Caballeronia sp. LZ062: one gene and its partner. The protein of the gene in region 1 interacts with the protein of each later gene in a pairwise test. Links are inferred from orthologs where the notes say so. Each region holds a gene or a part of one and is shown in the gene's direction. Other genes may lie near its edges.

Region 1 (2,843 bases):
GACGTGTTGCAGACGCCCGCGTTTCTGTGCCGTCAGACGGATTTCATCCACGCGTGCGCGCGTTCGGGCAAGCCCGTCAACATCAAGAAGGGCCAGTTCCTCGCGCCGCACGACATGAAGAACGTGATCGACAAGGCGCGCGACGCCGCGCGCGAGGCTGGGCTCTCGGAAGACCGCTTCATGGCGTGCGAGCGCGGCGTGTCGTTCGGCTATAACAATCTGGTGTCGGACATGCGGTCGCTCGCGATCATGCGCGAAACCAACGCGCCGGTCGTGTTCGACGCCACGCACTCGGTGCAGTTGCCGGGCGGGCAGGGCACGAGTTCGGGCGGTCAGCGGGAGTTCGTGCCGGTGCTGGCGCGCGCGGCGGTCGCAACCGGTGTCGCCGGACTCTTCATGGAGACGCATCCGGACCCGGCCTGCGCGAAGTCGGATGGTCCGAACGCTGTGCCGCTCGCGCGCATGGAATCGCTGCTGACGACGCTCATCGCGCTCGATCGTGCGGTGAAGAGCGGGCCGTTTCTCGAGAACGACTTCAACTAAGCACGGCGCGCTGTTTCCGGCATGGTTACACGCGAGCGCCGCAGTGAACCGGCCGCGCGCCGGAAGGTCTCAGCCAGGCCAACGAAGCGAAGCCAGTGAAGCGAAGGCTGGCCGCTTCGATCGTGACTGACAGAATTCATCGTCAATTTGAGGAAACCATGAGTGCTATCGTAGATATCATCGGCCGCGAGATTCTCGATTCGCGAGGCAATCCGACTGTCGAATGCGACGTGTTGCTCGAATCGGGCACGATGGGCCGCGCGGCGGTTCCGTCGGGTGCATCGACGGGTTCGCGCGAGGCCATCGAATTGCGCGATGGCGAAGCAGGCCGCTATGGCGGCAAGGGCGTGCTGAAGGCAGTCGAACACATCAACACCGAGATTTCCGAAGCCATCATGGGCCTCGACGCCTCGGAACAGGCCTTCCTCGACAAGACGCTGCTCGAACTCGACGGCACCGACAACAAGTCGCGCCTCGGCGCCAACGCGCTGCTCGCCGTGTCGATGGCGGTCGCCAAGGCTGCCGCCGAGGAAGCGGGCTTGCCGCTGTATCGCTATTTCGGCGGTTCGGGCGCCATGCAGTTGCCCGTGCCGATGATGAACATCGTCAACGGCGGCGCGCACGCGAACAACAGCCTGGATATTCAGGAATTTATGATCGTGCCGGTCAGTCAGCCGACGTTCCGCGAAGCGCTGCGTTGCGGCGCGGAAGTGTTCCATGCGCTGAAGAAGATTCTGTCGGATCGCGGCATGAGCACGGCGGTGGGCGACGAAGGCGGCTTCGCGCCGAACTTCGGCAGCAACGACGAATGCCTGTCGACGATTCTGCAAGCCATCGAAAAGGCTGGCTATCGCGCCGGTGAAGACGTGCTGCTCGCGCTCGACTGCGCGGCGAGCGAGTTCTACCACGACGGCAAATACCAGCTCGCGGGCGAAGGCCTGCAACTGTCGTCGGGCGAATTCACCGACTATCTGGCGACGCTCGCCGACAAGTTCCCCATCGTCTCCATCGAAGACGGCATGCACGAAAGCGACTGGGACGGCTGGAAGACGCTGACCGAGCGCCTCGGCAAGAAGGTGCAGCTCGTCGGCGACGACCTGTTCGTCACCAACACGCGCATCCTGAAGGAAGGCATCGAGCGGGGCATCGCGAACTCGATCCTGATCAAGATCAACCAGATCGGCACGCTGACGGAAACCTTCGCGGCTATCGAAATGGCCAAGCGCGCGGGTTATACGGCGGTCATCTCTCACCGCTCGGGCGAAACGGAAGATTCGACCATCGCGGATATCGCGGTCGGTCTGAACGCTGGCCAGATCAAGACCGGTTCGCTGTCGCGCAGCGACCGTATCTCGAAGTACAACCAGTTGCTGCGTATCGAAGAAGACCTCGGCGATATCGCAAGCTATCCCGGCAAGTCGGCGTTTTATAACTTGCGCTGAAAGTCCTCGCTAAAGCTTTCGCCGCTTTAGTCGATAAGGACGTTGATCTTATCTTCTGCCCGCCGCCCCGGCCTCGCGCCAATCGAGACCGACGGGCGGCGCTTATTTTGGCTACTTGAATGCGGCTCGTAACTGTCGTTCTGGTCTTGTTGCTGGCGCTGATCCAGTACCCGCTCTGGTGGGGACACGGCGGCTGGCTGCGCGTGCATGAACTGCAGCAGCAACTCGCGCAGCAGACGGACAAGAACACGAATCTCAAGCTGCGCAACGAGCGCGTGCAAGGCGAAGTGCAGGATCTGCAAAGCGGCACCGCCGCCGTGGAAGAGCGCGCGCGCTATGAAATGGGCATGGTCAAGGACAGCGAGGTCTTCGTGCAGTTCGTCGCGCCCAATTCCACCGCGCCCGTCAATTCGGCGAACGTCCCGGGCATGAACGGCTCGACGCGCGGGCAGGTATCCGCCGCGCCGTTGCGCGTGGTGCCGAATCCGGTGTCGCGGTCGAAGCAGGAGTTGCGCGATCTCGACCGCAAGGCACGCAAGGATAAAGCCGCCGAAGCGAAGAAAAAGCAGGGCGCAGGCGGGTGACCTAAAACACTCAGCGGGCGAATAAAAATGGCGCAGTCTTTATCGACTGCGCCATTTTTTTTCGGTTCGCGCGAGCGGCCTACCACCAAGTTCCGATGCCGACGCCCGTGCCCCAGTAAGGACCGCCCCAGCCGCCGCTGGAGTAGCCGCCGTACACGCTGACAGGCGGCGTGTAGTAGCCGGACATCATCTTGGCGTTGTTGCCGGCAGTCGCGGCTTGCTGCGATTCGCTCAGCGCCTGTTTGTCGATCTCGTTGTAACGCTGCATCTGCTC
Region 2 (3,781 bases), 690 kb from region 1 along the record:
TGATACCTTGCATCGTCGCCTGTGCGGGCGTCAGTTCCCCGCGGTCGAGCAGCTCCTTGCCGATGGACCGGTACGGCTGATTGTTCGTCCCGCCGAAGCCGACGCGCATGACGCTGCCGTCTTCCATCACGATGCGCCCCGAACCCTGGACTTGCAAGAAGAACGCTTCAATCGGGTCGTCCACCCAGACGAGTTCGTTGCCGTTGAGCGCGCCGGAGCGTTCGAGTTGCGCGCGCGCCGGGAGCGCGGAGCCAGGCTTGTACCGATACGGCCAGCGATACAGCGCGTACTGATACGGACCATGACGCGTTCGTGAACCGCGCAGCAGCGGCTCGTAGTAGCCGGTCACGAGACCGTCAACCGTGCCATCCGTATTGGCTAGCTGAAACGGCGTGAAGTAGGTCTCGAAGAAGCTGCGCGCCGCCGACATATCGAGATCGTCGAGACTTTGCGCTGCCGCGCACGCCTTCTGCCAGCCCGGCTGACGCGCCAACCGGCTGCAATTCTGCCGCAGCGCGGCGGTCGCTCCGATCAACGTGTCGTCCTGCCAGCCGGGAACCTGCTGCCAACTCACCGCCGTCAGCCGCGAGGACGCACGCTGTCCGGTCGTGATGGGCGTGCCGCCTGCCGTGGTGGGGCCCGGCTTAACATAACTGCCGCCGCCGCACGAGGCGAGCAGCACGGCCGTTGCAATCGACGCGGCCCAGGCCGCTCCTCGTGCGGCGCGTGGCGCTAACCGCATACAATGCTCGTTCTTGATGGGAACCGCCATGTCTGATCTGTTCGACGAATATCCAATGCTGATTTTCGCGCTCGAGGCGCTCGTGGCGCTTGGACTACTGATTTTCATCGTCGCGTGGACGGCTTCGGGTAAAAAGAAGCACCAGAACCGCGCGAACGATTCAGCCAAACGCCGCTAAAACGCGTCTGCCGCTGCCAGCGGAATCAGTGCAGCGTGCGCGGCACGTGCAGCGCAAATTCCGCGATGGGTGCTTCGAAGCGTTCGCCGTCCTCCGCCACGCAAAAGTACTCGCCGCGCATGGTACCGACCGGCGTGGCAATGACGGCCCAGCTCGTATATTCGAACTGCTCGCCCGGCGCCAGTAACGGCTGCTGCCCGACCACGCCGAGCCCCTTCACTTCCTGCACGTGACTGTCGCTGTCCGTGATGATCCAGTGGCGCGAGATCAATTGAGCCGCCACCTGACCCGTGTTGCGGATCGTCAGCGTGTAGGCGAAAGCGTATTGGCGGTTGTCCGGGTCGGACTGTTCGGGCAGATACCGCGTCTCGACGGACACGGCGAATTCGTACTGGCTCATCGTTGTTCCAATTCAATTCATCGCTGCGCTGCGAAGAAACAGCGCGCGCTCGCGCCGCTACTGGTCAGGCATTCTGCTTGATGCAGCCCGCGCCCGCAACACGGATCGGGCTCCGCGAGCCCAGTCGGCGCGGTCAAGCTGGCCGTTCGGCCGACTTACTCCGTCGAAAACGCGCGTTAGAATCACGCTTCAGACCGTCGGCCGCACGCTTGGCCGCGCGAATCGAGCTTCCTGGTCCCTGCGGACTTCAACCGGATACGTCCATGGCGCAATTTCACATCGCTCCCAGCATCCTTTCCGCCGACTTTTCCCGGCTCGGCGAGGAAGTTCGCAACGTCGTCGCCGCCGGAGCCGACTGGATTCACTTCGACGTGATGGACAACCATTACGTGCCAAATCTCACGATCGGCCCGATGGTCTGCGAAGCCATTCGCCCGCACACGGAAGTGCCCATCGACGTGCATCTGATGGTGCGGCCGGTGGATCGCATCGTGCCCGATTTTGCGAAAGCCGGCGCGAATGTGATCAGCTTTCACCCGGAAGGCTCGGACCACATCGACCGCACGCTTTCGCTGATTCGCGATCACGGTTGTAAAGCCGGTCTCGTGTTCAATCCCGCGACGCCGCTCAATTATCTCGATCACGTAATGGACCGGCTCGATCTCGTGCTCATCATGTCGGTGAATCCGGGCTTCGGCGGGCAGTCTTTCATTCCCGAGGCACTGAACAAGCTGCGCGAGGCGCGCGCCCGCATCGACGCGTACCGCGAGCGCACAGGCCGCGCGATTCATCTGGAAATCGACGGCGGCGTGAAAGTGGACAACATCGCGGAAATCGCGGCGGCCGGCGCGGACACGTTCGTCGCGGGCTCGGCCATTTTCGGCAAGCACGACTACAAGCAGGTCATCGACGCCATGCGCGCCGAACTGGCGAAATCGGGAGCGCAGCAATGAGTGACGTCACCGCGCCGCCGACTGCCTTCACGAACCGGCCGATTCGCGCTGCGATCATCGACCTCGACGGCACCATGGTCGACACCGCCGACGACTTCGTCGCGGCGCTCAACGGCATGCTCGCGCGCATCGGCATCGACAAGCCCGTCACGCGGGAAGAAGTCATGGGCTACATCGGCAAGGGATCGGAAAATCTGATCCGCAGCGTGCTTGGCGCGCGCCTGCCGCACCCGCAGGCCACCGCTCAGTTCGACGACGCCCTCGCCACGTATCAGAGCGAATACGCGAAGATCAACGGCAAACATTCGACGCTGTTCCCCGAAGTCGAGGCAGGGCTCGAAGCCATGCGCGAACTCGGCATCGCGCTTGCGTGCGTGACCAACAAGCCGCATCGCTTCGCAGTGGAATTGCTGTCGCACTTCGGCATCGCGCAGTACTTCAAGGTGATTCTCGGCGGCGATTCAGTGCCGCTGAAGAAGCCCGACCCGTTGCCGATGCTCACGGCCTGCGAGCGGCTGGACGTCCTGCCGCGCGAGACGGTGGCCGTCGGCGATTCCGAAAACGACGCGCTCGCGGGGCGCGCCGCCGGCATGGCGACGCTCACGGTACCCTACGGTTACAACCATGGGAAAGCCGTGCAATCGGTGAAATCCGATGGTATAGTTTCCACGCTGCGCGCAGCAGCTTCGGCGATCGCCGCGACACTCGCGCCGCCGGATACCACACTGACTGAATAGTCCATCTCTCATGTTTCTCAACAGAAAACGGAGTCTGAGCAGCATCGACCGGGGAGCCTGGCCCTGGCGTCGCTGGTCGCGCTAACCTCGCCCGAGGTACGCTGAAGTGACGTTGCGTTCTGCTTCTTTCGCTTCAGCATCCGTTTTTTGTTTCGCTGCGCATTCCCGCGCCGTTTCCGTTGATTGGTCGTACATCGAGCCTTGCTTAGGCATGTGCTGTCTTGCGTCGGGCGCGGCATATGCCGCACATCGCCTGATGCCAGACTGCCGCCCAGGCCGCGCAAGTGGCATCGAATCAATTCGATGCCGCGCGGCCAAGCCGCATCGACCGACAATCCGCCGAACGACCCGCTCGCAGCGCCTCAAGCATCTCCCGATGCCGCTCCGACATGAGGAACGCGCGTCGCTCTAGGAACGCAAGATGACCGAACTCGAATTCCAATCGCTGGCGAACGAAGGCTACAACCGCATTCCGCTGATTGCCGAAGCACTCGCCGACCTCGAAACGCCGCTCTCGCTTTATCTCAAGCTCGCCCAGACCGAGCGCAATGGCGCGAACTCCTTTCTGCTGGAATCGGTCGTCGGCGGCGAGCGGTTCGGACGTTATTCGTTCATCGGCTTGCCGGCCCGCACGACGGTGCGCGTGCAGAACGGCGTGTCGCAAGTCGTCACGGACGGCAACGTGACGGAGTCCGACGAAGGCGATCCGCTCGCGTTCATCGAGCGGTTCCAGAAACGCTTCAAAGTGGCGATGCGCCCCGGCCTGCCGCG

What was found.
Region 2: the proteins of eno (region 1) and rpe interact in binary tests that used the Escherichia coli proteins (3 or more experiments, as listed by UniProt). The link is inferred for Caballeronia sp. LZ062 from one-to-one orthologs.

Annotation. Positions count from the first base shown.
Region 1 is NZ_JARTWB010000002.1:755,794-758,636, forward strand. It holds eno (phosphopyruvate hydratase), read left to right. Parts: upstream 1-701; coding sequence 702-1,985; downstream 1,986-2,843. Other genes in the region: kdsA (3-deoxy-8-phosphooctulonate synthase), read left to right, coding at 1-543; ftsB (cell division protein FtsB), read left to right, coding at 2,105-2,569; P9239_RS09580 (hypothetical protein), read right to left, coding at 2,649-2,843. UniProt on the Escherichia coli protein: Catalyzes the reversible conversion of 2-phosphoglycerate (2-PG) into phosphoenolpyruvate (PEP). It is essential for the degradation of carbohydrates via glycolysis.
Region 2 is NZ_JARTWB010000002.1:68,612-72,392, reverse strand. What follows is about bases 521-3,428. They hold rpe (ribulose-phosphate 3-epimerase), read left to right. Parts: upstream 521-1,583; coding sequence 1,584-2,273; downstream 2,274-3,428. Other genes in these bases: P9239_RS06380 (phosphoglycolate phosphatase), read left to right, coding at 2,270-3,010; apaG (Co2+/Mg2+ efflux protein ApaG), read right to left, coding at 946-1,320; P9239_RS06395 (MltA domain-containing protein), read right to left, coding at 521-850. In the rest of the region: more of P9239_RS06395, read right to left, coding at 1-520; trpE (anthranilate synthase component I), read left to right, coding at 3,432-3,781. UniProt on the Escherichia coli protein: Catalyzes the reversible epimerization of D-ribulose 5-phosphate to D-xylulose 5-phosphate.